Regions from separate parts of the Ramlibacter sp. GCM10027632 genome, predicted to be linked through region 1. Evidence: predicted binding sites of a transcription regulator. Region 1 holds the regulator's gene; the other holds the start of a gene.
The links. Region 1 encodes LexA, which represses DNA repair genes until DNA is damaged. Its sites were predicted from a motif close to ACTGTATNNNNATACAGT; they were not measured.
Positions count from the first base shown of each region.

Region 1 (15,022 bases):
GCGTACTTGACGCTGTGGTGCTCCTCGAAGCGGCTCTTCAGGCCCTTGAGGATCTCCACGGTCTGCTCCACCGTCGGCTCGACCACGTCCACCTTCTGGAAGCGGCGGGACAGCGCGGCGTCCTTTTCGAAGATGCCGCGGTACTCGGTGAAGGTGGTCGCGCCGATGCACTTGAGCTGGCCCGAGGACAGGGCCGGCTTGAGCAGGTTGGACGCGTCCAGCGTGCCGCCCGAGGCCGCGCCGGCACCGATGAGGGTGTGGATCTCGTCGATGAACAGGATGGCGTTGGGCTTGTCCTTCAGGGACTTGAGCACGCCCTTCAGGCGCTGCTCGAAGTCGCCGCGGTACTTGGTGCCGGCCAGCAGCGCGCCCATGTCCAGCGAGTACACGGTGGACTCGGCCAGGATCTCCGGCACGTCCTTCTGCACGATGCGCCAGGCCAGGCCCTCGGCGATCGCGGTCTTGCCCACGCCGGCCTCGCCCACCAGCAGCGGGTTGTTCTTGCGGCGGCGGCACAGGATCTGGATGACGCGCTCGACCTCGTACTCGCGGCCGATCAGCGGGTCGATCTTGCCGTCCTTGGCGGCCTGGTTGAGGTTGAACGTGAACTGCTCGAGGGCCGAGGCCTTCTCGCTCTTCTCGCCGCCGCCCTCCTCCGGCTCGGCGCCGGGCGCCTCGCTGCCCTTGGCGGGCTCGGGCGGGTCGGACTTCTTGATGCCGTGGGCGATGAAGTTCACCACGTCCAGCCGGGTCACGCCCTGCTGGTGCAGGTAGTAGACGGCATGCGAGTCCTTCTCGCCGAAGATGGCCACCAGCACGTTGGCGCCGGTGACTTCCTTCTTGCCGTTGCCGGTGGACTGCACATGCATGATGGCGCGCTGGATCACGCGCTGGAAGCCCAGTGTCGGCTGGGTGTCCACGTCATCGGTGCCGGCGACCTGCGGGGTGTTGTCCTTGATGAAGTTGGACAGCGACTTGCGCAGGTCGTCGATATTGGCCGAGCAGGCCCGCAGCACCTCGGCCGCGCTGGGATTGTCCAGCAGGGCGAGCAGCAGGTGCTCCACGGTGATGAACTCGTGGCGCTGCTGCCGTGCCTCCACGAACGCCATGTGGAGGCTGACTTCCAATTCCTGGGCAATCATGAAATTTCCTTTGCCTTGCTACCGTTCCGTCTCTGACTCACTGTAATCCTGATCCGTTCCAGCTGTGCTGTCACTCCACGGGTTCACAGACACATTGCAGGGGATGCCCTGCCTGCCGGGCCGCGGCCTGGACCTGCTCGACCTTCGTCGACGCGACATCTCGGGAATAGACCCCGCAGACGCCTTTGCCGTCGAGATGGATCTTGAGCATGATCTGCGTGGCCGTCTCCCGGTCCTTGTTGAAAAACTCCTGGATCACCACGACGACGAATTCCATCGGGGTGTAGTCGTCATTCAGCATGACGACCTGGTACATCTGGGGAGGCTGGGTCCGCTGCGTCCGCCGCTCGAGGACCACCGACCCACCGTCGTCATCCTTGGGCTGCTGCTTGGGTGCAACCGGAGCGGGTTTGGGTGTTTTGCTGGCCATGAAAATCATTCTATCGACCCCACCGGCGCTGCCTCCCCGAAACGGATCTGGAGTCAGCCCATCCACTATTCAAGCCACGATCCCCAAACCTGCCGGGCAGGATTCTGGGCGGCACGGCGGCCCTTCGCCGGGAAGCCACGCCAGGCTTCCAACGGAAACTTTAGTATGTGAAAATATTCGCGCAAGGCGGCCCGTTTCAGGGCCGCCTCCCCACAACGCGAGGGAACATCGAGGGACCGCACATGGCGACTGGCACTGTCAAATGGTTCAATGATGCGAAGGGGTTCGGCTTCATCGAGCCCGACGGCGGGGGCCCCGATGTCTTCGCCCATTTCTCCGCCATCGTCATGGATGGCTTCAAGACCCTCAAGCAGGGTACCCGCGTCAGCTTCGAGCTCACCGAGGGCCCCAAGGGTCAGCTGGCGCAGAACATCCAGCCCGCGTCCCACCTGCCCCCTCTGGAGGCGCCCCGGCCCCACGCGCCCGCCCGTGCCTCACGGGTGCGCACGCCGCAGTTCCAGGCCCACGCCAACGACGCAGGCTGACAGCGCCGGCCCGATGAAAAAAGCCGCCCCCGCCGGGGCGGCTTTGCCTCGTCCGGGCCACCGGGCTCAGAGCTCGGCCATCTGCTCGATCATCACCTGGCCGAAGCCCGAGCAGCTGACCTGGATCGCGCCCTCCATGAGGCGGGCGAAATCGTAGGTCACCCGCTTGGTCTGGATCGCCGCCTCGAGCGAGCGGATGATCAGGTCCGCCGCCTCGGTCCAGCCCATATGGCGCAGCATCATCTCGGCCGAGAGGATCTCGGAGCCGGGGTTGACGTAGTCCTTGCCCGCGTACTTGGGGGCGGTGCCATGGGTCGCCTCGAACATCGCCACCGAGTCGCTCATGTTCGCCCCGGGCGCGATGCCGATGCCGCCGACCTGGGCGGCCAGGGCGTCGGAGATGTAGTCGCCGTTGAGGTTGAGCGTGGCCACCACGCTGTACTCCACCGGGCGCAGCAGGATCTGCTGCAGGAAGGCATCGGTGATCGAGTCCTTGATCACGATGTCCTTGCCGGTCTTCGGGTTCTTCAGGCGGCACCACGGGCCGCCATCGATCAGCTCGGCGCCGAACTCGCGCTGGGCCAGGGCGTAGCCCCAGTCCCGGAAGCCGCCCTCGGTGAACTTCATGATGTTGCCCTTGTGAACCAGGGTCACGCTAGGCTTGTCGTTGTCGATCGCGTACTGGATCGCCTTGCGCACCAGGCGTTCCGTGCCCTCGATCGACACCGGCTTGACACCGATGCCGGAAGTCTCCGGGAAACGGATCTTGCGCACGCCCATTTCCTCGACCAGGAAGCGAATGAGCTTCTGCGCCTTCTCCGACCGGGCCTCGTACTCGATGCCCGCGTAGATGTCCTCGGAGTTCTCGCGGAAGATGACCATGTTGGTCTTCTCCGGCTCCTTCAGCGGCGAGGGCACGCCCTTGAAATACTGCACCGGGCGCAGGCAGACATACAGGTCGAGTTCCTGTCGCAGGGTCACGTTCAGCGAGCGGATGCCGCCGCCGACCGGCGTGGTCAGCGGCCCCTTGATGGACACCACGTACTCCCGCACGGCCTGCAGGGTTTCCTCGGGCAGCCAGACATCGGGCCCGTACAGGCGGGTCGACTTCTCGCCGGCATACACCTCCATCCAGTGGATCCGGCGCTTGCCGCGATAGGCCTTGGCCACGGCGGCATCCACCACCTTCAGCATCACCGGCGTGATGTCGCGGCCGGTGCCATCACCCTCGATGTACGGGATGATGGGCTCGTCCGGCACGTTGAGGGAGTTGTCGGCGTTGACCGTGATCTTCTGGCCTTGGGCCGGCACCTGGATGTGCTGATACATGGATGGGGGCGTTCGTGGAGAAAAGGAGCGCCCTGGGGCGCGACCGGGGGCACCCGCCGCAGCCGGTGCGCCGGGGCATTCTAGCCACGGCCCCCGGCGGTTCGCACCGCCTGCGGGCCCGCAGGAACCGTCATGTAGCCCGCATGGCGTCGGTGATAACCCTCGAATTTGGCACCTTGGCATCCATCTTTTTTCAGGGCCGCGGGGGGGCCGCCGCGGGGCCAAAAAGTTTTTTGAATTTCTGCGTTTTTCTGTCAACGGCCGGTTAACTGCCGCGTTAGAGGAGAGCCTCACGGCCTGTCCGCGAGGCAATTTTTTGTTAGACAACCCTTTGAACTAGTCCAAAAGGAATCACCATGAAGAAGATCTTCGCCGCCCTGGCCGCCACCGTGTTCGCCGCTTCCGTGTTCGCTTCCGCCCCGGCCGCCGGCGCTTCCGCTGCCAAGCCCGCCGCTTCCGCCGCTTCCGCCAAGAAGTAATTCGGCTTGCGCGAATGAAAAGCCCGCCCTAGGCGGGCTTTTTTTATTTGCGCCGCTGTCAACGCCCGGCTCAGCCGCTCCGTTGCGAGAACACCCGGCACCGCCGGGACACGCCTCACCCTGTCACCTAGGATTTCCATGAACAAGCTGATCGCCTCCCTGGTTGCCGCCTTCTTCGCCGCCGGCGCCTTCGCCCAGGCCGCCCCCGCGGCTCCCGCCGCCCCGGCTGCTCCCGCTGCCCCTGCCGCCGCCGCCGCTCCCGCCGCCAAGGCAGAAGCCAAGCCGGAAGCCAAGGCCGAGAAGAAGGCCAAGAAGTCCACCAAGAAGGCCAAGAAGTCCAAGAAGGCCAGCGCCGCCTGATCCAGGCCCGCCCCCGAGAGATGCCCGCCCCGCGCGGGCATTTTTCTTGGGCCCGGTTGACGCAGAATCCCGCCCATGACCCACCGCCTGCTGATCGCCCTCCTGGGCCTTGCGGCCTTCGCCGCCTCCGCCCAGACCCCTCAGACGAACCTGCCACGCACCCGGCTCTCGGCCGGCATGCACCAGATCGATGCCCAGGTCGCCGCCACCCCGGGCGAGCGCCAGACCGGCCTGATGTGGCGCCGCGAGATGCCCCAGCACGAGGGGATGCTGTTCGTGTTCGACCAGCCCGGGACGCAGTGCTTCTGGATGATGAACACGCTGATCCCGCTCACCGCGGCCTTCGTCGCCGACGACGGCACCATCGTCAACCTGGCCGACATGGCGCCCCAGACCACCGACTCGCACTGCTCCGCCCGGCCGGTGCGCTACGTGCTCGAGATGAACCAGGGCTGGTTCGCGCGCAAGGGCCTGAAGGCCGGCGCCAGGCTGGCCGGCGAGCCGTTCGGCAAGTGAGGCAGCCGGCCCCGGCAGCGGGCGCCGCGCCAATGAAAAAGGGCCGCTCGATGCGGCCCTTGCGTCATGCGCGGGAACTTCAGGCGAAATTCTTCTGCGCGAATTCCCAGTTGACCAGCTTGTCGAGGAAGGTCTCGACGAACTTCGGGCGCAGGTTGCGGTAGTCGATGTAGTAGGCGTGCTCCCAGACGTCCACGGTCAGCAGGGCCTTGTCGGCGGTGGTCAGGGGCGTGCCGGCGGCGCCGGTGTTCACGATGTCCACGCTGCCATCGGCCTTCTTGACCAGCCAGGTCCAGCCGGAGCCGAAGTTGCCGACGGCGGACTTCACGAAGGCCTCGCGGAAGGCGGCGTAGCTGCCCCACTTCGAGGTGATGGCCGCGCCCAGCGCGCCGGTGGGCTCACCGCCGCCATTGGGCTTCATGCAGTTCCAGAAGAAGGTGTGGTTCCAGATCTGGGCCGCGTTGTTGTAGATGCCGCCGGAGGACTTCTTGACGATCTCCTCGAGGGTCATGGACTCGAACTCGGTGCCCTTCTGCAGGTTGTTCAGGTTCACGACATAGGCGTTGTGGTGCTTGCCGTGGTGGTACTCGAGCGTCTCCTGCGAGTAGTGCGGGGCCAGGGCGTCGATGGCGTACGGCAGCGGCGGGAGGGTGTGTTCCATGGTGATCCTCTTGGGGTTGTTCAGTTGTACGGATTCCGGGGATGGCGTCGGACCAGCCGGGATTCTAGGCATTAAATCAATCGGGGCTGGGACACGGTGACATCGAGCGTGCCGTCCGCGAGCCGGGCCTGCAGCCAGTCGCCCGGCCGGGCGTCGGCCGCGTGCATGAGGACGGTGCCGTCCTCGCGCGTGAGCAGCGCGTAGCCCCGTTGCAGCACCTGGCGCGGGTCGACACCGGCCAGCCGCAGCGCGGCGCGCTCCAGCCGCTGGCCCTGCACCGACAGCTGCCGCGGCACCGAGCGCTGCAAGGCGCCGGCTTGCGCGTCGAGCCCCGCCCCCAGGCGGGCCACCCGCGCCGCCACGGCATACCGCAGCCGCTGGGCCTGCCGCTCGAGTTGCTGGTGCTGGCCGGCCACACGGCCCGAGGGCCGGCCCAGGCGCGACGCCGCGGTGTCCAGCCGCTGCGAAGCGGCATCGAGCCGGCGCAGCGTCGCCGTGGACAGGCGATCCTGGACCAGCGACAGCGCGCCGAGCCAGGCGTCGCGCGGCTGCGCCACGAGCTCGGCCGCCGCCGTCGGCGTGGGCGCGCGCAGGTCGGCGCAGAAGTCGGCAATGGTGAAGTCGGTCTCGTGGCCGACCCCGCACACCAGCGGCACCGGGCTGGCGACGATGGTGCGAGCGAGCTGCTCGTCGTTGAATGACCAGAGGTCCTCGAGGGAGCCGCCGCCGCGGACCAGCAGGATCACGTCGACCTCGCCGGCCCGGGCCCGCGCGTAAAGCGCCTCCAGGGCCGCCACCAGCTCGCCCGGCGCCTGCGCGCCCTGCACTGCCGCGGGCGCCAGCAGCACCGGCACATGGGGCGCGCGCCGGCGCAGCGCCGTAGCCACGTCGTGCAGCGCCGCGGCGCCCAGCGAGGTGACCAGGCCGATGCCGCGCGGCATCACCGGCAGCTCGCGCTTGCGGTCCGGGTCGAACAGGCCCTCGGCCTCGAGCCGAGCCTTCAGGCGCAGGAACTGCTCGAACAGCGTGCCCTGGCCCGCGCGGCGCAACGACTCGACGATCAGCTGCAGGTCGCCGCGCGCGTCGTAGACGTCGAGCCGGCCCATGACCTCCACGCTGTCACCATCACGCGGGCTGAAATCCAGCCCGCTGGCGGCGCGGCGGAACATGGCGCAGCGGATCTGGCCGGTCGGGTCCTTGAGCGTGAAGTAGCAATGCCCGCTGGCCGGGCGCGAGAAGCCCGAAATCTCGCCGCGGACCGCGACAGGATTGAAGCGCGCGTCCAGGGCATCAGCAACGGCGCGGCATAGCGGGCCGACTTGCCAGATCCGCCGCGTCGTTGCTGGATTGTTGGCGTCAGGCATCAGGATCGGCGCGCCGTGGCGGGCCCATGCAGAGAAAAGTCGTCCACAGCGAGCGACCGGTAGGCAGGCATGGCGAACGGGGCACGAGAAATCACGGTTTTTCGTCGCAAGTGATTGATTTCAAACATGATTTTTCTGCTGAATTTGTGACCGTTCTGTCACAAGCTCCAATTGGCGCGGGTTTGGAGCCCATGGGGCCGCACTTGCGCACAAAGTTATCCACAAGAAATGTGAGAATCTTCCGACGCCCAGGCGGTGAGGTCCTACGAGCGGGAAGAGGTGCCCGATAATGGCCACCGAACTGCCCCGACAACTGCGCCGGAGACCCTCCCCTTGTTTTCGATCATACAAGCCGCCGGTTGGCCCATCTGGCCCCTGATCGCCTGCTCCATCCTGGCCCTGGCGCTGATCATCGAGCGATTCCTCAGCCTCAAGCGGGCCAAGGTCGCCCCCCCGAAGCTGCTGGAGGAAGCCCTGGCCGTCGCCCGCCACGCCGTCCCGTCGCCGGACGTGGTGACGCAGCTGGAGCAGAACTCGGCCCTGGGCGAGGTGCTGGCCAGCGGCCTGCGCGCCCTGGGCGCCAACCCCCGGTGCACCGAGGTGGACCTGCGCAGCGCCATGGAGACCACCGGCCGCGCCGTCGCGCACCGCCTGGAGCGCTCCCTCAGCGCGCTGGCCACGATCGCCTCCGCCGCCCCCCTGCTGGGCCTGCTGGGTACCGTGATCGGCATGATCGAGATCTTCGGCTCGCAGGCGCCCGGCGGCGGCACCGGCGGCAACCCGGCGCAGCTCGCGCACGGGATCTCGATCGCCCTGTACAACACCGCCTTCGGCCTGATCATCGCGATCCCCGCGCTGATCTTCTGGCGCTACTTCCGCGCCCGGGTCGACGAGTACCTCCTGGGCCTGGAGCTGGCCTCGGAGCGGCTGCTGCGGCACCTGCTGACGCTGCGCAAGTGAAGGCGGTGCGCCGATGAACTTCCGTCCGCGCAAGGCCGAAGAGCCGGAGATCAACCTGATCCCCTTCATCGACGTGCTGCTGGTGGTGCTGATCTTCCTGATGCTGTCCACCACCTACAGCAAGTTCACCGAGCTGCAGCTGCGGCTGCCCGTGGCCGACGCGCCGGCGCAGCGTGACTACCCCAAGGAGGTCATCGTCGCCATCGGCGCCGACGGCCGCTACTCGATCAACCGCAACCTGGTGAACGGCCGCAGCGTCGAGGCGGTGGCCGCGGCGCTGGTGGAGTCGGCCCGCGCGGGCAAGGACAGCGTGATCATCATCAGCGCCGACGCCTCGTCGCCGCACCAGTCCGTGATCACCGTGCTCGAGGCCGCGCGGCGCAGCGGCCTGGCCCAGATCACCTTCGCCGCGCAGTCCTCGGCCCAGGCCGGTACCGCGCGGTGAGCCTGCAGGCGGCCTGGCTGCGCCGCGGCCCGTTGGCGTGGAGCCTGCGGCCGCTGGCCTGGCTGTACGGCGGGCTGGCCGGCGTGCACCGGGGCCTGTATGCGCTGGGGCTGCGGCGCGCCGAGCGCCTGCCGGTGCCGGTGATCGTGGTCGGCAACGTGGTGGCCGGCGGCGCGGGCAAGACGCCCGTGGTCGCGGCGATCGTCGAACACCTCAAGGCGCGCGGGCTGCAGCCCGGGATCATCTCGCGCGGCTACGGCCGCCGCGGCCACGACTGCCGCGAGGTCACTTCCGCCACCGAGCCCGCCGACGCGGGGGACGAGCCCCTGCTGCTCGCGCGCCGCTGCCGCGTGCCGGTGTTCGTCGCGCCGCGCCGGGCCGACGCCGGCCGCGCGCTGCTCGCGGCCCACCCGCGCGTTCAGGTGCTCGTGAGCGACGACGGCCTGCAGCACCACGCGCTGGCCCGCGACCTCGGCGTCTGCGTGTTCGACGACCGCGGTACCGGCAACGGCTGGCTGCTGCCGGCAGGGCCGCTGCGCGAGCCGTGGCCCCGCCGGGTCGACCTGGTCCTGCGTCCGCCGGGCACGGCCGGCATCGAGGGCTACGGGGTCGAGCGCCGCCTCGACACCCAGGCCCTGCGCGCCGACGGCACGCGTCGCCCGCTCGCCGAACTGGCGCGCGAGCCGGTGCTGGCCCTGGCCGGGATCGCACGGCCCGAGGCGTTCTTCTCGATGCTGCGCGCCGCCGGCGTGTCCCCCGCCGCCACCCTGTCCCTGCCCGACCACCACGACTTCGACGCGGCGCCGCCGGCGGTGCCGCCCGGCATGGCAGTGGTCTGCACCGAGAAGGACGCGGTCAAGCTGTGGCGGCACCAGCCCGAGGCCTGGGCCGTACCGCTCTCGGTGGCGATCGAGCCGGCCTTCTGGAGCGCCTTCGATGCCCTCACGGACCGGGCGCTATCATCGCCCGATGGATCCCAAACTGCTTGAGCTCCTGGTCTGTCCCGTGACCAAGGGCCCGCTGGACCTCGACCGCGAGCGCCAGGAACTGATCTCGCGCAGCGCGCGCTTGGCCTACCCGATCCGCGACGGCATCCCCGTGCTGCTCGAGGAGGAGGCCCGCACCCTGTCCGACGAAGAACTCGAACGCCTGCCCCCGCGCGCGCCCCAGGTCTGATGGCCCTGCCCTTCACCGTCCTCATCCCGGCGCGGCTGGCCTCCTCCCGCCTGCCCGACAAGCCCCTGGCCGACATCGCCGGCAAGCCCATGGTGGTGCGCGTGGCCGAGCGCGCCAGCCATTCCGGCGCGCAGCAGGTGGTCGTGGCCACCGACACCGAGGCCATCGCCCGCGCCTGCGAGGCGCATGGGGTGCGCGCCGTCATGACCCGCATCGACCACCCCTCGGGCAGCGACCGCCTGGCCGAGGCCTGCGAGCGCCTGGCCCTGGCCGACGACGCCCTCGTGGTCAACGTGCAGGGCGACGAGCCCCTGATCGAGCCGGCGCTGATTGACGCCGTCGCCGGCCTGCTGCAGCGGCATGGCGACGCCGCGATGAGCACCGCGGCCCATCCCATCGACTCGGTCGACGACCTGCGCAACCCGAACGTGGTCAAGGTCGTCACCGACGCCCGCGGGATCGCCCTGTACTTCAGCCGCGCCCCCATCCCCTGGTGGCGCGACGGCTCCAGCGCCGGCGAGCCCGGGCTGCCGCAGCCGCGGCCGCTGCGGCATGTGGGCATCTACGGCTATCGCGTCGGCTTCCTGCGCGAATTCCCCAAACTTCCCCAGGCGCCAGTCGAACAGCTCGAGGCGCTGGAACAGCTGCGAGCCCTGTGGCACGGGCACCGCATCGCGGTGCACGTGACGGACGCCGCGCCGGGCCCGGGCGTGGACACGCCCGAGGACCTCGCACGCGTGCGGGCCCTGTTCCAACCCGCCAGGTAACCCGGCTGCGCCACTCAGCCGCGTAAGGGACGCGGAGGGGTCGCATGCTATCCTCGCCGCGACTTGGCCGGGGGGCGACACCGCTTCGCCCCGGCCCGCCGTATTCATTGACTCCGGAGACACCATGAGACTCATCCTGTTGGGCGCGCCCGGCGCCGGCAAAGGCACGCAGGCCGCGTTCATCTGCCAGAAGTACGGCATCCCGCAGATTTCCACCGGTGACATGCTGCGCGCTGCCGTGAAGGCCGGCACGCCCCTGGGCCTGGCGGCCAAGAAGGTCATGGACGCCGGCGGACTGGTGAGCGACGAGATCATCATCGGCCTGGTCCAGGAGCGCCTGACCCAGCCCGACTGCGCAAAGGGCTTCCTGTTCGACGGCTTCCCCCGCACCATCCCGCAGGCCGAGGCCATGCGCGAAGCCGGCGTGAAGCTGGACTACGTCCTCGAGATCGACGTGCCCTTCGACGCCATCATCGAGCGCATGAGCGGCCGCCGCTCGCACCCGGCCTCGGGCCGCACCTACCACGTGAAGTTCAACCCGCCCAAGACCGAAGGCAAGGACGACGTCACCGGCGAGCCGCTGGTGCAGCGCGACGACGACAAGGAAGAAACCGTCAAGAAGCGCCTGGAGGTCTATGCCTCGCAGACGCGCCCGCTGGTGGACTACTACGCCACCTGGGCCAAGACCGACCCGGCCACCGCGCCCAAGTACCGCGCCATCAGCGGCATGGGCAACGTCGACGAGATCACTTCCCGCGCACTGACCGCCCTGGCCAGCTGAGGCGCCCGGCCGGCGCGCCTCAGGTGTCGCCCTGCGGGACGCGGGCGACCATCAGGTCCAGCAGCAGGGATACGCGCGCCTTGACCGGCGTGACCGTCGAAGCCTGTGGCAACGGCTTCTCCGCGGCACCGACCACCCGTCCCAGGGCGCAGCGCGTCGAACGCACCACGGCCACCCCGTGGGCCTGCGCGTCGAGCAGGGCCTGCTCCAGCCCGCCCGACACCGTCCCGTTGCCGGTGCCGGCCACCACCAGCCCGTCGATCCCCTGGGTGCGCAGGGCCTCCACGAGGCGGCCGTCCGCACCGGCGTGGTTCAGGACGATCTCCACCCGCGGCCACCGTGCCGGGTCAGTGCCGGCCACCGCCCGTGCACGCGCCGGCGCCTGCGGGTCACCGGCCGCCGGCCAGTCACGCAGGAGGCGCACCGCGCCCTCCTCCACCAGTCCCAGCGGCCCCGCCTCGCCCGAGTCGAAGGCATCGAGGCGGTAGGGATGGACCTTCGCCACCTCCATCGGCCCATGGATGCGCCCGGCGCACACCGCCACCACGCCGCGCGCGCCAGGCGTCCGTGCCACCGCGAGCGCATCCGCCAGGTTCTGCGGACCGTCGGGTGACAACGCGTTGGCGGGCCGCATCGCGCAGGCCAGCACCAGCGGCTTGGCGGGCGACAGCACCCGCTGCAGGAACCAGGCCGTCTCCTCCAGCGTGTCCGTGCCGTGGGTCACCACCACGCCCTGCACGCCGGGCTGGGCCAGCCAGTGGGCACAGCGCGCAGCCAGCCGCTGCCAGGTGGCGAAGTCCATGTCCTTGCTGTCCACCTGGGCCACTTGCTCGGCCTCCAGCGCGACGCCCTCGAGCGACGGCAGCGCCTGCAGCAGCTGCGCGACGCCGAGCTGCGCCGCGGTGTAGCCAGTGTGGTCACCGGGCCTGGAGGCGGTGCCGGCGATGGTGCCGCCGGTGCCCAGCACAACGATTTTTTGGGGAGGCACTTGCGCTTCCTTGCAAAGCTGGTTAAAAATACAGGTACTGGATATCGAAACAGTTGGTTATCCGCACAGTACCTGCAACACAGGGTCGGCCACTGTCTCGATTGGTTCTTCACGGTTTCCGAGGAGGCTCCTCATGATCGACACGCCCAAGCTCACGGCCCGCCAGCAGCAGATTCTGGACCTGATCCAGAGCGCCATCGCCCGCACGGGCGCGCCGCCCACGCGCGCCGAGATCGCGTCCGAGCTCGGTTTCAAGTCCGCCAACGCGGCCGAGGAGCACCTGCAGGCGCTGGCACGCAAGGGCGTGATCGAGCTGGTCAGCGGCACCTCCCGCGGCATCCGCCTGCGGGGCGAAGCGCTGCGCTCCATCAACGAGTCGCGCGTCAAGCAGTTCTCGCTGCCGCTGCAGAGCCTGGCCCAGCTCGCCCTGCCCCTGGTCGGCCGCGTCGCCGCCGGCTCGCCCATTCTGGCGCAGGAGCATGTGGACCAGACCTACTACGTCGAGAGCAGCCTCTTCCAGCGCAAGCCCGACTACCTGCTGAAGGTGCGTGGCATGTCCATGCGCGACGCCGGCATCATGGACGGCGACCTGCTCGCGGTGCAGGCCACCAAGGACGCCAAGAACGGCCAGATCATCGTCGCCCGCCTGGGCGACGACGTCACCGTCAAGCGCTTCCGCCGCAACAAGCACCTCATCGAGCTGCATGCGGAGAACCCCGACTACGCCACGATCATCGTGGAGCCCGGCGAGCCCTTCGAGATCGAGGGCCTGGCCGTGGGGCTGATCCGCAACACCATGCTGATGTAACCCCAGCGATCCCATCCCGGAGCGGCCCAGGTGGCGGGCGTATGGCGTGGAGCCATCACCCTGTGCCGTTCCTTTCCCTCGCAATCCTGCCTGTGTGTCACACCTCGTCGTATCAAGGAGCTTCACATGGCACTGGCCCTTCCCCTCATCGTTGAACTGTTCCAGCCCGTCCAGGCCATGGTCGAGTGGCTGGCGGGCGGCCCGGCGCCGCGCCGTGAGCCGCAGGTGCTGTGCCCTGCGCAGGGCCCCGCTGGCCGCAGCGTGCACGTGGTCCATGTGGTCAACGCCCGCGAGAGCCGCGCCGCCCGCGGCCGCGTGATCGCCGGCCGCATCGACGAGGTCTGCGCCGAGCTGGACCGCCTGGCTGCCCTCGAGGCCCGGCACTGAGCCGCGCCCGCCGGCGTCAGGCGGCGCCGTTGAGATAGTCGGACTTGCCCAGGTCCACGCCGTTGTGGCGCAGGATCGCGTAAGCGGTCGTGATGTGGAAGTACATGTTGGGCAGCACCCAGAGCTTGAGGTAGTCCTCGGCCTTCATCGTGCGGGTGGCGCCCTGGCGGCCCACCGGGAAGGTGATCTCCTTGGCCTCGGTGCCGTCCAGGGCCTGGGGCGGCACGGTGGCCAGCCAGGCCAGCGTGCGGTCGATGCGGGCGCGCAGCTCGTCGAAGGTGCTCTCGGTGTCCTCGAACTTCGGCGCCTCCAGGCCGCTGATGCGCGCCACGCCGAGTTTGGCCGCATCGCAGGCGATCAGGATCTGCCGCGAGAACGGCAGCATGTCCGGGGCCAGGCGATAGGCCACCAGCACCTGCGGGTCGAACTTGCGGGCCTGGGCGTTGGCCACCGCCTTGTCCAGGATGTGTTTCAGGTTGCCCAGCATCTTCTGGAACACGGGCAGGCTGGCGGACGACATGGAAATGCTCACGGGGTCTCCTCGATGGGATGGGTCGGGTCGGGCCGTCCGGCGGCGCGCGCCGCGGACCGCGCGATGCTACCCGGCCTGCGGGCCCATCACCGGCGACCCGGAGCGCCTGGTTGCGGCAAGGCACAATCCGGTGCCATGAACATTGTGATCCTCGACGATTACCAGGATGCGGTGCGCAAGCTCCAATGCGCCAGCAAGCTCGAGCCCTTTCCCGCCAAGGTCTACACCAACACCGTCAAGGGAATCGGCCAGCTGTCCGTCCGCCTGCGTGATGCCGATGCGATCGTCCTGATCCGGGAACGCACCCAGATCAGCCGCCAATTGCTGGAAAAGCTCCCCCGCCTCAAGCTCATCGCCCAGACCGGCCGTGTCGGCGCGCACATCGACGTGCAGGCCTGCACCGAGCGCGGCATCGTCGTGACCGAGGGCGTCGGCTCGCCGGTGGCCCCGGCCGAGCTCACCTGGGCCCTGATCATGGCGGCCATGCGCCGCCTCCCGCAGTACATCAGCACGCTCAAGCACGGCGCGTGGCAGCAGTCCGGCATGAAATCGGCCTCGATGCCGCCCAACTTCGGCGTCGGCCAGGTGCTGCGGGGCAAGACCCTGGGCATCTGGGGCTACGGCCGTATCGGCCAGCTGGTGGCGGCCTACGGCAAGGCCTTCGGCATGAAGGTGGTGATCTGGGGACGCGAGGCCTCGCGCGAGCTGGCCACGGCCGACGGCTACTTCGTCGCGCCCAGTCGCGACGCCTTCTTCTCCGAATGCGACGTGGTCAGCGTACACCTGCGGCTGAACGACGAGACCACCGGCATCGTGCGACTGGAAGACCTCAGCCGCATGAAGCCGACCGCGCTGTTCGTCAACACCTCACGGGCCGAGCTGGTCGAGCACGACGCGCTGATCGCCGCGCTGAACCGCGGACGTCCCGGCATGGCCGCGGTCGATGTGTTCGAAAGCGAGCCGATCCTGCAGGGCCACGCTCTGCTGCGCCTGGAGAACTGCATCTGCACGCCCCACATCGGCTACGTGGAGCAGGAAACCTACGAGATGTACTTCGGCGCGGCGTTCGACAACGTCGTCAACTTCATCCAGGGAACGCCGACCCACGTGGTGAACCCGGCGGCCCTGCAGGTCCGCCGCTGAGGCCTCCGCCACAGGAGCGGCAGCCGGGGCCCGTGACGGGCCCGCGGCGCGCCGTCAGCTCGCCGGCGGACGCTGCGCGGGCGGCAGTTTGAACTCGGCCGACTCGAAGTCGAAGTCCAGCGAGTTCTCGTTCCCCCGCGTGACCTCGGGCATCGAGGGCACGACCATCATCGGCGCCGGCTGGGTCTCCGGGCCCTGGCCGGCGAGTT
Region 1 covers NZ_JBHTGW010000003.1:291,530-306,551, forward strand. The annotation lists gene clpA (ATP-dependent Clp protease ATP-binding subunit ClpA) at 1-1,142, opposite strand, end outside; gene clpS (ATP-dependent Clp protease adapter ClpS) at 1,213-1,572, opposite strand; partial or broken gene ACFQZY_RS07350 (cold-shock protein) at 1,815-2,015, shown strand; gene icd (NADP-dependent isocitrate dehydrogenase) at 2,184-3,446, opposite strand; gene ACFQZY_RS07360 (hypothetical protein) at 3,803-3,925, shown strand; gene ACFQZY_RS07365 (hypothetical protein) at 4,064-4,285, shown strand; gene ACFQZY_RS07370 (DUF192 domain-containing protein) at 4,361-4,801, shown strand; gene ACFQZY_RS07375 (superoxide dismutase) at 4,881-5,462, opposite strand; gene xseA (exodeoxyribonuclease VII large subunit) at 5,534-6,826, opposite strand; gene ACFQZY_RS07385 (MotA/TolQ/ExbB proton channel family protein) at 7,160-7,786, shown strand; gene ACFQZY_RS07390 (ExbD/TolR family protein) at 7,800-8,231, shown strand; gene lpxK (tetraacyldisaccharide 4'-kinase) at 8,228-9,220, shown strand; gene ACFQZY_RS07400 (Trm112 family protein) at 9,201-9,407, shown strand; gene kdsB (3-deoxy-manno-octulosonate cytidylyltransferase) at 9,413-10,174, shown strand; gene adk (adenylate kinase) at 10,299-10,955, shown strand; gene ACFQZY_RS07415 (asparaginase) at 10,975-11,943, opposite strand; gene lexA (transcriptional repressor LexA) at 12,077-12,751, shown strand; gene ACFQZY_RS07425 (hypothetical protein) at 12,878-13,138, shown strand; gene ACFQZY_RS07430 (DUF1993 family protein) at 13,155-13,670, opposite strand; gene ACFQZY_RS07435 (D-2-hydroxyacid dehydrogenase family protein) at 13,806-14,813, shown strand; partial or broken gene ACFQZY_RS07440 (FimV family protein) at 14,868-15,022, opposite strand, start outside.

Region 2 (15,022 bases), on a different contig from region 1:
GCTGCGGCACGCCCAGCTTGACCATCAGGCGGCGCAGGAACTCGGTCTCCAGCTCCGGGTCGGCCGGACGGGGCTGCCACAGCGTGCCGGTGGTGTTCTGGGGGTGCGTGCCCTGGGTGACTTCCTGCAGGCCGCGGTGCGTCACGTAGACCTCGGTGCTGCCGTCGGCGGCCCGCTCGATGCGGGTGCGGAAGCGGTCACGCTCGGCGGTGGAGTACAGCGAGTCCAGCACCTTGCCGATGGTGGCGCGGATGAAGTCCTGCGGGATCTTGGCGCGGTTCTCGGCCCAGTCCGTTTCCATGATGCCCAGCTCGGGCTGGTCCTGGGTGAGGAGGAAGCCGCCCTCCTGCCAGAACTCGCGCACCAGGGGGTAGATCTGCTCGGCGGGGCGCTTGACCACGAGCCAGCGCTGGTTGCCGCTGCGCTCGATGCGCACGTCGGCGACGCTGGACACGGCAGTGGGCACGCCCAGCGGGCGGGCGGCCTGCTGCGCGGTGGCGGTGACGGCGCCGCCGGCCACCGAGTAACGGGTGTCGCGGGCGAGTTGCGTGAGGTCGGGCGGGACCTGCAGCGAGGGCGCGGTGGTCGCGCTCTTGTAGTCGATCTTGTCGCTCTGGAGGCTGGAGCAGGCGGCCAGCTGGGCGCACAGCGCCAGCAGCGCCAGACGTGCGGGGTGCTTCATGCAGCGGTTTCCTCGGGGAAAGGGCGTATTCAACCGAGCAGGCCGCTGGCGCGCAGCGCGCCCTCGACCACGGGGTGGTTGGCCGGGGTCAGCGGCGTGAGGGGCAGGCGCAAGGCGCCGCCGCACAGGCCCATGCGGGCCATGGCCCACTTCACGGGGATGGGGTTGGCCTCGCAGAACAGGTGCTTGTGCACCGGCATCAGCTGGCGCTGGATCTCCATGGCGCGGTTGCGGTCGCCGGCGATGGCGGCCACGCACAGCTCGTGCATCAGGCGAGGGGCGACGTTGGCGGTGACGCTCACGTTGCCCTGGCCGCCGCACAGCATGAGGGCGACGGCGGTGGGGTCGTCACCGGAGTAGACGGCGAAGCCCTGGGGCACATCGCGGATCAGCCACTGGGCGCGCTCGATGTTGCCGGTGGCCTCCTTGATGCCGACGATGCCGGGCACTTCGGCCAGGCGCAGCACGGTGTCGTGGGCCATGTCGGCCACGGTGCGGCCGGGGACGTTGTACAGCACGATCGGCAGGTCGCCGGTGGCTTCGGCGATGGCCTTGAAGTGCAGGTACTGGCCCTCTTGCGTGGGCTTGTTGTAGTAGGGGACGACCTGCAGCTGGCAGTCGGCGCCGACCTCGCGGGCGTACTTGGCCAGCTCGATGGCCTCGGCCGTGGAATTGGCGCCGCAGCCGGCCATGATCGGCACGCGCCTGGCGGCATGCTCGACGGAGACGCGGATGATCTCGCGGTGCTCCTCGACGCTGACCGTGGGCGACTCGCCGGTGGTGCCGACGACGCCGATGCAGTCGGTGCCTTCGGCGATGTGCCAGTCGATCAGTTTTCGCAGGCTCGCATAGTCCACGCTGCCGTCGTCGTGCATGGGGGTGGCCAGGGCCACGATGCTGCCTGTGATCTGGGTCATTTGGGGGCTCGTCTGAGGGGCTCGTGAAAGGGAACAGCGCATTCTAGCGAGGGCGGGGGGGCCGGCCGTCGCCGCGGGGAGATGACGCGTTCAGCCGGCGAGCCGCAACGGCCGGCCCAGGTCGCCAGGGCGGGGGCGCACCGCCGCCACCCGCTGCACATACCGCTCGGGCCCGGTGAGGAAACCGTCCTCGTAGCCCACCACCCGCAAGCCCTCGCAGGCCCGCAGCAGCTCCCCCGGCTGCAGCAGGAAATCCGGCCGCGAGGGCTTGCCCACCGTCTCGTTGCCGGCGGCGAAGGTCTCGTAGACCAGCACGCCGCCCTCGGCCACGCTGTGCACGATCGCGGGCAGCAGCGATCGCCACAGGTAGTTCGTCACCACCACGCCCGCGAAGCGCCGGCCCGCGAAGGGCCAGGGGCCGTTCTCGATGTCGGCCTGCAGCAGCTCGCCAGCCACCTGGGCCGCGGCCAGGGCCGCCGGGTCGCGGTCCACGCCTGTGACGGGGTGGCCCCGCCCCGCGAACCAGCGCAGGTGGCGGCCGGCGCCGCAGGCGACGTCGAGCACCGCGCCGCCCGCGGGCACGAGGTGGCTCCAGCGCTGCACCCACTCGCTGGGGGCTTCGGTTCCGTGCATGGGAGGGGAGGGGGAATCAGTTGAAACAGGCCCAGAGCTGGTCGGCCAGGGTGACCAGCAGCGCGGGCCGGGTGTAGAGCGCGAACACCGCCCCCAGCGCCGCCAGGGCGGCGGCGTAGGCCAGCAGGGTGCGCGCGCGAGGCTTCATGGTCAGGCGGCCTGGGCCTGCGTCTCTTGCCGGGGCTGGCGCGCGATGGGCGCCTCGCGCACCGGCAGGTTCACCAGCGCGGCGAAGACGCCCAGGGCGATGGCGATGTACCAGACGATGTCGTAGCTGCCGGTGCGGTCGTACAGCAGGCCGCCGAGCCACACGCCCATGAACGAGCCGAACTGGTGGCTGAGGAACACGAAGCCCCCCAGCATCGACAGGTGGGCCACGCCGAAGATCTGGGCCACGGTGGCATTGGTGGGCGGCACGGTGGACAGCCACAGCAGGCCCATCACCGCCGAGAAGATGTAGACCGACATCGGCGTCAGCGGCGCCCACAGGAACAGGGCGATGGCCACCGCGCGGCCGAAGTAGATGGTCGCCAGGATCTTGCGCTTGGCGAGCCGCTGGCCCAGCGAGCCGGCGATGTAGGTGCCGAACACGTTGAACAGGCCGATCAGCGCCAGCGCGTAGCTGGCCACCTGCGGCGTGAGGCCTTGGTCCTTCAGGTAGCTGGGCATGTGCACGCCGATGAATACCACCTGGAAGCCGCAGACGAAGTAGCCCGCGGTGAGCAGCTGGAAGCTGGGGTACTTGAAGGCCTCGCGCAGGGCCTGGCCCACGCTCTGGTCGCGCCGGGGCGCCGCGCCGCCGCGAAAGCCCGGCTCGCGCAGGCCGAAGGCCAGGGGCACCGCCAGCACCACGGCCGCGGCCAGCAGCATCAGGGCCTGTTGCCAGCCGAAGCTGGCGATCAGCAGGCCCTCGGTCGGCACCATGAGGAACTGGCCGAAGGAGCCGGCGGCGGCCGCCACGCCCATGGCCCAGGAGCGCCGGGCCGGGTCGACCTGGCGGCCGATCACGCCATAGATCACCGCGTAGGTGGTGCCCGCCTGGGCCGCGCCGATCAGGAGGCCGGTGGTGAGCGTGAAGCCCAGGACGCTGGTGCTCAGGGCCATGCCCAGGAGGCCGGCGGCGTACAGGAGGGCGCCGCCGGTGATGACGCGGAAGGCGCCGAAGCGGTCGGCCAGCATGCCCGCGAAGACGCCGAAGACGCCCCAGGCCAGGTTCTGCACCGCGAGGGCGAAGGCGAAGGTCTCGCGCGTCCAGCCCTGGGCCTGCGTGATCGGCTGCAGCCACAGGCCGAAGCCGTGGCGCACGCCCATGGACAGGGTGACGATGGCGGCGCCGCAGGCGAGCACCTGCACCATGGAAAGCTTGGGGGGGGAGGACGTCATGACCGGGCGACTGTACCCAATCGCCTCCTTCCCCGCTGTCGTGAGGGCGCCAGGTGCGTCGGGTAGACTGTGGTTCCATACAGCCCCGAGGCTGGCCCGCAACTACAATCGCCGCTCCCATGGCAAGCAGCAAACCCTCCACCGAGTATTCCGAAGGTTCGATCCGCGTGCTCAAGGGCCTGGAGCCCGTCAAGCAGCGTCCCGGCATGTACACGCGGACCGACAACCCCCTGCACATCATCCAGGAGGTGTTGGACAACGCCGCCGACGAGGCCCTGGCCGGTTACGGCAAGCGCATCAAGGTCACCCTCCATGCCGACGGCTCCGTCAGCGTGGAAGATGACGGCCGCGGCATCCCGTTCGGCCTGCACCCCGAGGAAGGGGCGCCGGTGATCGAGCTGGTGTTCACCCGCCTGCATGCCGGCGGCAAGTTCGACAAGGGCAAGGGCGGGGCCTACAGCTTCTCCGGCGGTCTGCACGGCGTCGGCGTGTCCGTGACCAACGCCCTGGCCAAGCGGCTCGAGGCGGTCTCGCACCGCGAGGGCCAGGTGGCCCGCCTGGTGTTCGAGGGCGGCGACGTCACCGAGGACCTGCAGGTGCGCAAGGCCCAGGAGGGCGACCGCCGCCAGGGCACCAGCGTGCGCGTCTGGCCCGACGCCAAGTACTTCGAGTCCTCCCAGCTGCCCCTGAACGAGCTGGCCCACCTGCTGCGAAGCAAGGCGGTGCTGATGCCGGGCGTGGCCGTCTACCTCGTGAACGATAAGACCAAGGAGACGCAAAGCTGGCAGTACAAGGGCGGCCTGCGCGACTACCTGATGCAGACCCTGCCCACCGACCCGGTGATCCCGCTGTTCGATGGCGAGGGCTATGCCGAGGACAGCGAGACCTTCGCCGAGGGCGAGGGCGCGCAGTGGTGCGTGGCCTTCACCGAGGACGGCGCGCCGGTGCGCGAGAGCTACGTCAACCTGATCCCCACGTCCGCCGGCGGCACGCATGACAGCGGCCTGCGCGACGGCCTGTTCAACGCGGTCAAGAGCTTCATCGAGCTGCACTCGCTGCTGCCCAAGGGCGTGAAGCTGATGCCCGAGGACGTCTTCGCCCGCGCCAGCTACGTGCTCTCGGCCAAGGTGCTGGACCCGCAGTTCCAGGGCCAGATCAAGGAGCGCCTGAACTCGCGCGACGCCGTGCGCCTGGTCTCCAGCTTCGTTCGCCCGGCGCTGGAGCTGTGGCTGAACCAGCACGTGGACTATGGCCGCAAGCTCGCCGAGCTCGCCATCAAGGCGGCCCAGACCCGCCAGCGCGCCGGCCAGAAGGTGGAAAAGCGCAAGGGCTCCGGGGTCGCCGTGCTCCCGGGCAAGCTGACCGACTGCGAGAGCCGCGACATCGCCCACAACGAGGTCTTCCTGGTCGAGGGAGACTCTGCCGGCGGCAGCGCCAAGATGGGCCGCGACAAGGAATGCCAGGCGGTCCTGCCCCTGCGCGGCAAGGTGCTCAATACCTGGGAGGTGGAGCGTGACCGCCTCTTCGCCAACACCGAGATCCACGACATCGCGGTGGCCATCGGCGTCGACCCGCACGGGCCGAACGACACGCCGGACCTCTCCGGCCTTCGCTACGGCAAGATCTGCATCCTGTCCGACGCGGATGTCGACGGCTCCCACATCCAGGTGCTGCTGCTCACGCTGTTCTTCCGCCACTTCCCCAAGCTGATCGAGGCCGGCCATGTCTACGTGGCCCGCCCGCCGCTGTTCCGGGTGGATGCGCCGGCGCGCGGCAAGAAGCCCGCCTCCAAGAGCTACGCGCTGGATGAGGGCGAGCTCACCGCCATCCTCGACAAGCTGCGCAAGGAAGGCGTGCGCGAAGGCGCCTGGAGCATCAGCCGCTTCAAGGGCCTGGGCGAGATGAGCGCCGAGCAGCTGTGGGAGACCACGCTCAACCCCGACACCCGCCGCCTGCTGCCGGTGGCCCTGGGCCGCTTCGACTTCGCCGGCACCGAGACCCTCATCACCAAGCTCATGGGCAAGGGCGAGGCCGCGGCCCGCCGCGAGCTGATGGAGCTGCATGGCGACGAGGTGGAGGTCGACATCTGATGCGGCCCGCCCGCGCGTGGCTCCTGGCGCTGTTGCTGGCAGCGTCGGCGGGCGCGCGCGCGGACGTCTGGGGCTTCGTCGACGCGCGCGGCGTGGCCTTCTTCGCCGGCGAGAAGCTGGACGAGCGCTACGAGCTGTTCTCGCGCGGTGACGGGCCCCTCGCGCCCGCGCCCCTGGCCTCGGCGGCCGAAGGCGCAGCGCCGGCCGCTCCCCGGCCCGCCGACGACGGCGTCGCCTCGCCGAAGCTGCTCGCCTGGCTGGCCGCCGCCCCCGGCGTGCGCCAGGCCCAGCCCCTGCTGCACGAGGCGGCCCGCGCACACAACCTCGACGTCGAGCTGCTTCAGGCCCTGGTCGCCACCGAGTCCGGCTTCGATGCGCAGGCAGTCTCGCCCAAGGGCGCCATCGGCCTGATGCAGGTGATCCCCGCCACCGCCGAGCGCTTCGGCGTGGCCGGCTCGCCGCGCCACCCGGTCGCGCGCCAGTTGCTGGACCCGCGCACCAATGTGCGGGCCGGCGCGCGCTACCTGCGCCACCTGGTGAACCTCTTTCCCGGCCGGCTCGAGCTCGCGCTGGCCGCCTACAACGCGGGCGAAGGCGCGGTGCTGCGCGCCGGCAACCGCATCCCCGACATCCGCGAGACGCGCCACTACGTGCGCACCGTGATGCAGCTGTACGCCGCGCTGAAGCCGGCGCCCGAGGCCCAGGCGTCTGCTGCGTCCACGGCGTCCACGGCGACCGCGATCACCGCCGGCACCGGCGCGCACCGCGTGCGCATGGAGCTGCCGGCCCCGGTGCCGGGCCGAGCCCGCATGCCGCCCTCGCTCGGCGCGCCGCTGGCCGCCGTGCCGTCCCTCGTGCGAACCCACATCGACTGACACTGACCTTCCCCCATGGAGCAGGACCTCATCACCCTCGCCGCCGACGGCGGCGACGACGACTCGCAACTGGACCTGGCGACCTACGCCCAGCGCGCCTACCTCGAGTACGCCCTCAGCGTGGTCAAGGGCCGCGCGCTGCCCGACGTGGCCGACGGCCAGAAGCCGGTGCAGCGGCGCATCCTCTACTCGATGGCCCGGATGGGCCTGGGCTTCTCCGGCACCGCCGGCGCCAAGCCGGTCAAGAGCGCCCGCGTGGTGGGCGACGTGCTGGGCCGCTTCCACCCGCACGGCGACCAGGCCGCCTACGACGCCCTGGTGCGCATGGCGCAGGACTTCTCCCAGCGCTACCCCCTGATCGACGGCCAGGGCAACTTCGGCTCGCGTGACGGCGACGGCGCCGCGGCCATGCGCTACACCGAGGCCCGCCTGGCCAAGATCACCAACCTGCTGCTCGACGAGATCGACGAGGGCACGGTCGATTTCAGCCCCAACTACGACGGCAGCACCCAGGAGCCGGTGCAGCTGCCCGCGCGCCTGCCGTTCACGCTGCTCAATGGCGCCAGCGGCATCGCCGTGGGCCTGGCCACCGAGATCCCCTCGCACAACCTGCGCGAGGTGGCCGACGCCTGCGTGGCCCTGATCAAGAACCCGAAGCTGTCCGACGAGGAGCTGTTCGCCGTCATCCCGGGCCCCGACTTCCCGGGCGGCGGCCAGGTCATCTCCAGCGCCTCCGACATCGCCGACGCCTACCGCAGCGGCCGCGGCTCGCTGAAGGTGCGCGCGCGCTGGAAGATCGAGGACCTCGCCCGCGGCCAGTGGCAGCTGGTGGTCAACGAGCTGCCCCCGGGCGTGAGCTCGCAGCGCGTGCTGGAGGAGATCGAGGAGATCACCAACCCCAAGGTCAAGGCCGGCAAGAAGGCGCTGACGCAGGACCAGCTGCAGCTGAAGCAGTCCATGCTCGCCGTGCTCGACGCGGTGCGCGACGAGTCCAGCAAGGACGCGCCGGTGCGCCTGGTGTTCGAGCCCAAGACCAGCCGCATCGAGCAGTCGGAATTGATCCAGGCCCTGCTGGCTCACACCAGCCTGGAGACCTCGGCCCCGGTCAACATGACCATGATCGGGCTCGACGGCAAGCCGGTGCAGAAGCCGCTGCGCCAGATCCTGGTGGAGTGGATCGAATTCCGCCAGCGCACGGTGGAGCGCCGCTCGCGGCACCGCCTGGACAAGGTGCTGGACCGCATCCACATCCTGGAGGGCCGCCAGACCGTCCTGCTCAATATCGACGAAGTCATCGCGATCATCCGCGGCGCCGACGAGCCCAAGGCCGCCCTGATCGCGCGCTTCAACCTCAGCGACCGCCAGGCCGAGGACATCCTCGAGATCCGGCTGCGCCAGCTGGCGCGCCTGGAGGCGATCAAGATCGAGCAGGAGCTCAAGGAGCTGCGCGAGGAGCAGGGCAGGCTGGAGGAGATCCTCGGCAGCCCCGCCGCGCTGCGCCGGCTGATGGTCAAGGAGATCGAGGCCGACGCCAAGACCTTCGCCGACGCCCGCCGCACCCTGATCCAGGCCGAGAAGAAGGCCGTGGCCGAAGTGAAGATCATCGACGAGCCGGTCACCGTGGTCGTCTCGCAGAAGGGGTGGGTGCGCGCGCGCCAGGGCCATGGCCATGACGCCGCGAGCTTCGCCTTCAAGGCCGGCGACGGCCTCTACGGCACCTTCGAATGCCGCACGGTCGACACGCTCCTCGTCTTCGGCAGCAACGGCCGCATCTACTCGGTGCCAGTGGCCACGCTGCCCGGCGCGCGCGGCGACGGCCAGCCGATCACCACCTTCATCGAGCTGGAGGCGGGCACGCAGGTCGTGCACTACTTCGCCGGCGCCGCCGGCGCCAGCCTGCTGCTGTCCAACAGCGCGGGCTACGGCTTCCTGGCGACGGTGGAGAACATGACCTCGCGCCAGCGCGGGGGCAAGTCCTTCATCTCCTGCGGCGAGGGCGAGTCCGTGTGCCGGCCTTCCCCGGCGCAGGTGGCGCCGGTCGCGGCCGCCACGCACGTGGCCTGCGCCTCCACCGGCGGGCGCATCCTCACCTTCGAGATCGGCGAGCTCAAGGCCCAGGCCAACGGCGGCCGCGGCCTGATGCTGATCGACCTCGAGGCCAAGGACACCCTGGCCGGCGCGGCGGCCTACACCCGCAGCGTGAAGATCTCGGGCGTGGGCCGCGGCGGCAAGGACCGCGAGGAGACGCTGGAGATCCGCTCGCTCAATAACGCCCGCGCCGGCCGCGGCCGCAAGGGCAAGGCGGCCGACCTGGGCTTCAAGCCCACGGCCATCGTGCGGGTGGAGTGAGGGCCTGGGGTCGCGGGTAACCCGCGGCCTTCGCAGCACGGCCGCGCGATGTAGGCCGCGCCGCACGGCCAGGCGCGGCCGATTCCCCGGCGGCGGCGGGCCGTTGCCGCCGAGACTGCGGGCCCCGTCTCCCGGAGTCCGCCATGAAGAAGACCCCGATCGCCGCCAGCCTGCTGGCTGGCGTCTGCCTCGTTCACGCGCAGGCGGTCCCCGCGCCCGCGCCGGCCGACGCCGCCCTGGTCGACAGCGCCTTGCAGGCCGCGCCGCCCAAGGTGGCCGCCGGCGCCACCATCGTGGCCGTGGAGAAGGACGGCCGCCTGCGCACCCTGCGCGAGGGTCGCAACGGCTTCACCTGCATGCCGGACAACCCGGCCACGCCCGGCCCGGACCCGATGTGCATGGACAGGGCGGCGATGGAGTGGGTCCAGGCCTGGATGGCCCGCAAGCCGCCGCCGGCCGGGAAGATCGGCTTCATGTACATGCTCAAGGGCGGCACCGACGCGAGCAACACCGACCCCTTCGCGCAGCAGCCCACGGCGAGCAACCACTGGGTCAGCACCGGGCCGCACGTGATGGTCGTGGGCGCAGACGCGGCGTTCTACGACCAGTACCCGAAGTCGGCGACGCCGGACACGGGCGTGCCCTACATCATGTGGCCGGGGACGCCCTGGCAGCACCTGATGATTCCGGTGCGCTGAGGCAACGCGCCACGAGGCGCGCCGGGCGCGCCAGGAGCGCGAGTGGTCAGGCCACCTCGGCGATCAGCTCGATCTCGACGCAGGCGCCCATCGGGATCTGGGCCACGCCGAAGGCGCTGCGGGCGTGGGCGCCCTTGTCGCCGAACACCTGGGCGAACAGCTCGCTGGCGCCGTTGGTGACCAGGTGCTGCTCGGTGAAGGTGGAGGTCGAATTGACCAGGCTCATCACCTTGACGATGCGGACCACCTTCTCCAGGTCGCCCACGGCGGCCTGCAGCGTGCCGAGCAGGTCGATGGCGATGGCGCGGGCGGCTTCCTTGCCCTGCTCGGTGTTCATGTCCTTGCCCAGCTGGCCGACCCAGGGCTTGCCGTCCTTCTTGGCGATGTGGCCGGAGAGGAAGACGAGGTTGCCGGTGCGCACGAAGGGCACATAGGCCGCGGCGGGCACGGCCACCGGGGGCAGGGTGATGTTCAGTTCCTGGAGCTTGGCGGCGATGGTCATGGGAATCTCTTGGAGGTCTGGAGTCGGGGGAGGGCGCGATTGTAGGAGCCGCCGGCGTCGCATCGCCGCGATCAGCCCACCGCGGCCAGGCCTTCGAGGTGGCGGGCATTGGCCTCGCAGACGCGGCGGAAGCCGCCGCTGATGCGGCGGTCGCCGGCGGCCTCGGCCCAGAACGCGCGGGCCGCCGGCAACGCCGCGGCCCAGGCCTCGCGCTCGGCCGGCAGGGGCAGCGGCGGGGCGAAGGGCGGCGTCACGACCTCGGCGGCGCGCGGCGGGGCGTAGCGCATCGGCAGCATGTCGTAGACCGGCGCCAGCCGCAGGCCGGGGAGGAAGGCGAGGTTGCCGTCATGCATGTCGCTGTTGGCGATCAGCTGGCCGAACTGCCAGGCGTGCTCGATCGCCTCGCGCGTGCCGGCATCGATCCAGCCCCGCGCCTGCAGGGCCCGCGCGCCCGTCACCCAGGCCGGCGCGGGCAGCCCGAGCAGGCCGGCATTGAGCGCGGACCAGGCGCACTGCGGCGAGCCAGCCGCGCAAGGCCGGCTCGCCCAGCACGTAGCAGCCGGGCGCGTCGCCGCCGACCAGGCTCAGGGCGTGCAGGGTGTCGTCCTCGGACCACTGCGCGGGGTCCGCCGGCAACTGCAGCAGGGGCGCATGCTGGCGCGCGAAGTGGCGGCCCAGGAAGCCTTGCGGGCGCAGGTCGTCCAGCAGGTACGGCAGGCCGTCGAACCAGCCGTCCGCCATGTCGGCGTCGAGCGGCCAGGGGCAGGGCTCGCGCCAGTCCACCGCGCAGCCCCCAGGATGCAGGGGCGACAGCGTCGCGGCTTCGTGCGCCTGGCCGGACTCGTCGATGCGGTAGACCGGCAGCGAGGCCCAGTCTCCCCGCAGCGCGCGGCGGGCCGCGTAGGCGCTGCGGCGGGCGCGGCCCAGGGCGACCACCTGCGGGCCCAGGGCCCGCACGGCCCGCATCAGCGTGGGGCGGCTGACCCCCAGGCGCGAGACCAGTTCACCCGCGGGCTGGCGGCCCCAGGTGCGCAGGATGTGGAGCAGCTGGTCGTGCGTGGGCATGAAACGACTCGCGCTGCCTCAGGCCGGCGCCACCGTCACCGCCACCTTCAGCTGGTGGTTCGCGCCGCCGTGGATGACCCCGCGCACGGGCGAGACGTCGGCATAGTCGCGGCCGATGGCGAGGACGACATAGTCCTCGCCCGGGGCGCGGTCGTTCGTGGGGTCGAGGTCGGCCCAGGTGCCGGGCTCGCCGCCCTCGCCGGGCAGCCAGACCGAGGCCCAGGCGTGCGAGGCGTCGGCGCCCACCAGCCGGGGCTGGCCCGGCGGCGGCTCGGTGAGCAGGTAGCCGCTGACGTAGCGCGCCGGCAGGCCCAGGCTGCGCAGGCAGCCGATCATCACGTGCGCGAAGTCCTGGCACACGCCCTGGCGCAGGGCCAGGGACTGCAGCGCCGGTGTGCTGGCGTCGGTGGCCTGCGAGTGGTACTCGAACTCCCGGTGGATGCGCGCCATCAGCTCGCGCGCCGCCGCCAGCAGCGGGCGGCCGGGCGTGAAGCTGGGCTGCGCATAGGCCATGAAGTCCTCGTGCCGCGGCACGTAGGGCGAGGCGAAGGCGAACTCGCTGGCGGGGTCGAACCGCGCGTCCCGGTGGTAGCGCATGCGCTCGCGCGCGTCCTCCCAGGGGATGGTGCTGGCCGGCTCGGGCGGCGGCGCGGTGTCGACCAGGCTGTCGGCCACCACCCGCAGCCGCTCATGGCTGGACGCCAGGCTGAAGAAGGTGCGGGTGTTGCCCCAGGCGTCGGGCACCTCGCGCAGCTGCGCGGGCTGCGGCGTGACGGACAGGCGATGGCGCAGCACCTTCTGGTGCGGCGTCTGCCGCGGCTTGAGGTGGGCCAGGTGCTGCGCGGTCTTCACCGCGGGCGCGTAGTCGTAGGTGGTTTCGTGGACGACCTGCAGCAGCATCGGGATGTCGGTGCGAAGTGGCTCAGGCGCCCACCGTCTGGCGGGCGTCCTCGGAGTGGGCGAAGTAGCGGGCGGTGAGGTCGTCGCTCAGGCGCAGCGCACCGTCCACGCACTGCTGCAGGAGCGCCAGCAGGCGCGCCGGGCGGCCGTCGGCGTCACGCTCGCACAGGGCCTGCAGCGTCCACGACTGCGGGTCGGGCAGCACCTCGGCCAGGCCGGCCGCACCCTCGTCGATGCGGGCGAGGCGGCCACGCAGGGTCTGCGTGACCCAGCCCAGCGAGCGCGGGTTGTCGCGGTCCAGGACCAGCAGGTCCAGCAGCGCCGGGATGTCGTGCCGCTTCTGGTACAGGGCCTGGAAGGTGATGGTGCTGTCGAACAGCGCCAGCAGCGCCTCGAAGCCGGCCTCGTCGGTCACCGCGCCGGTCTCGAAGCCCTCGGACAGGGCCGAGGCCAGGAAGGCCAGGCGCTCCAGGTGGCGGCCGGTGGACAGCAGGCGCCAGCCGTTGTCGCGGGTCATGCGGTCGGTCTGCGCGCCGGTCATGGCGGCCATGTGGCCGGACAGCTGCTCCAGCACCCGCACCGCCTCGACCGGCGCGTACTCGCCATGCCGGGTGCACTGCCCGCACCCGCGCAGGAACTCCTGCTCGGCGCGCACGATGAGGTTCCACTGCTCCAGCGAGAGGCGCTCGCGCACCGCCGAGGCGGCCGAGCGGATGCCGCCCAGGTTGAAGCCCACGCTGGTGGCCTTGCGGGTGTCGGCCAGCGCCGCGATCAGCGAGCGCTCGAACACCCGGCGCGACTGCGTGGCCGGCGGCACGCCGGGCAGGAGCAGGGCGTTGCCGGCGGCCATCGCGCTGACCCAGGCGAGCAGGGGCTGCGAGTCCTGGTCCTCGCCGCCGAGGGCGTCCAGCGCGAGGCGGGCCAGGCGCGCGGTGTTCTCGGTGCGCTCGGTGTAGCGCCCCAGCCAGAAGAGGTTCTCGGCGGCGCGACTGGTGACCACGCGGCTGCGGTGGGCCACGGCGGCGGCCGCGTCGGTGCTGGCCTGCGGCAGCAGGGTGGTGCGGTCCACCTCGCCGTCGGTCATGACCCAGGTGTCGGCGCTGCTGCCGCCGCGTTGCATGGAGGCGGTCTCCTGCGTGGCGCCGGCCAGGCGGGTCAGGCCGCCGGGCAGCACCCGCCAGCCGCCCGCGCCGTCGGGCACGGCGAAGACCCGCAGCAGCAGCGAGCGCGGCGCCAGCCGCTCGCCGTCCCAGGTGGGCATCTGCGACAGCGGCAGGTAGGCCTGCACGGTGTGGTCGTCCGGGTTGCGCAGGATGCGGCCGGCCCATTCGTCGAGCGCGCGCCGCGGCAGCGTGTGCCCCAGCACCGCGCCCGCGCCCGGCGCGGTGTAGGTGGGCTTGATGACGCTCTTGCCCAGTTGCGGCAGCACCGCCTCCATCGCCGCGCGCTCGCCGCACCACCAGGTGTGCAGCGAGGGCAGCTGCAGCTCCTCGCCGAGCAGGTGCTTCGACAGCGCGGGCAGGAAGCCGAGCAGGGCGGTGGACTCGAGGAGGGCCGAGCCGGGCTGGTTGGCCACCAGCACGTTGCCCGCGCGGATCGCCTGCAGCAGGCCGGGCACGCCCAGGCGCGAGTCGGCGCGCAGTTCCAGCGGGTCGAGGAATTCGTCGTCCAGGCGCTTGAGGATGCCGTGCACCGGCTCCAGCCCGCCCAGGGTCTTGAGGTACAGGCGCTCGCCGCGCACGGTGAGGTCGCTGCCCTCCACCAGGGTCAGGCCCAGGTAGCGCGCCAGGAAGGCGTGCTCGAAGTAGGTCTCGTTCCAGGGGCCGGGCGTGAGCAGCACGATGCGCGGCTCCTCGCCGCCGGCGCGGTCGCAGGGGCTCAGGGTGCGCAGGCTGTCGGCCAGGGCGCCGTAGCTGGCGGCCAGGCGCTGCACGCGCAGGTCGGCGAAGGCCTCGGGAAACAGGCGCGAGATGACCAGCCGGTTCTCCAGCAGGTAGCCCAGGCCCGAGGGCGCCTGCGTGCTTTGCGAGACCACCCACCAGCGGCCCTCGGCGTCGCGCGCGAGGTCGAAGGCGGCGATGTGCAGGTGCCGCCCGCCGGCGGGCGTGGCGCCCTGCATCGGTCGCAGGTAGCCGGGGTGGCCGTGCACCAGGGCCGGGGGCAGCAGGTTGCCTGCCACCAGGCGCTGCGGGCCGTAGACGTCGGCCATCACCTGCTCGAGCAGGCGCATGCGTTGCAGCACGCCGGTCTCGATGCGGCGCCAGCTCTCGGGCGTGAGGATCAGGGGGAACAGGTCCAGCGACCAGGGACGCTGCGGGCCGTTGGCGTCGGCGTAGACGTTGTAGGTGACGCCGTTGTCCCGCACCTGGCGCGCCAGGTTGAGGGTGCGCCGGTCCAGGTCGGCGAAGCCCTCGGCGCCGAGGTGCTCGAAGAAGCGGCTCCAGGCGCGCGTGGGCAGGTCGGTGGCGGCCGGCGAACTGCGCCCGCGCAGTTCGTCGAAGCGGCCGGGGGCCGCGGGCTGCGCCAGGGTCGCCGCCAGGGCGGCCGGGGCCTCGTGCGCATCGCCGTCGAAAAGGGAGTCGTTGGTGCCTTCCACGTCGGTCGGGATTGTGACAGGCGCGGCGTCGTGTCAGTCGTAGCTGAGGGTGTAGACCAGGTCCACGCCCGCGCGGTCGCCGGCCTCGGCGCGCAGGGTGAGGTGGCGGGTCAGGTCGTAGAACACGTAGAGCGTGCCCAGGGCGCCGCCCAGGCTGCGCTCGTACGCCGCATAGAAGTTGCGGGCGAAGCGCTTGCCCAGGGTGATGGCCGCGCCGCTGCTGCCCTCGCGGCGCACCGAGAGCTCGTCCAGCCCCAGGCGGGTGGCGATGCCGCCGCCCGCGCCGGTGCGCTGCGCCAGCAGGCCCAGGGCGGCCTGCTGCACCAGCGCCG
Region 2 covers NZ_JBHTGW010000001.1:403,512-418,533, reverse strand. The annotation lists gene bamC (outer membrane protein assembly factor BamC) at 1-682, opposite strand, end outside; gene dapA (4-hydroxy-tetrahydrodipicolinate synthase) at 712-1,599, opposite strand; gene ACFQZY_RS01820 (class I SAM-dependent methyltransferase) at 1,690-2,232, opposite strand; gene ACFQZY_RS01815 (hypothetical protein) at 2,249-2,380, opposite strand; gene ACFQZY_RS01810 (MFS transporter) at 2,383-3,615, opposite strand; gene ACFQZY_RS01805 (DNA topoisomerase IV subunit B) at 3,735-5,705, shown strand; gene ACFQZY_RS01800 (lytic transglycosylase domain-containing protein) at 5,705-6,580, shown strand; gene parC (DNA topoisomerase IV subunit A) at 6,596-8,929, shown strand; gene ACFQZY_RS01790 (hypothetical protein) at 9,073-9,627, shown strand; gene ACFQZY_RS01785 (RidA family protein) at 9,674-10,129, opposite strand; gene ACFQZY_RS01780 (hypothetical protein) at 10,201-10,482, opposite strand; gene ACFQZY_RS01775 (hypothetical protein) at 10,475-11,194, opposite strand; gene ACFQZY_RS01770 (transglutaminase N-terminal domain-containing protein) at 11,213-12,094, opposite strand; gene ACFQZY_RS01765 (circularly permuted type 2 ATP-grasp protein) at 12,117-14,690, opposite strand; gene ACFQZY_RS01760 (translocation/assembly module TamB domain-containing protein) at 14,724-15,022, opposite strand, start outside.
Region 2: ACFQZY_RS01805 (DNA topoisomerase IV subunit B) is a predicted target of LexA. The motif match lies at 3,682-3,699, and genes of this name have one in related genera.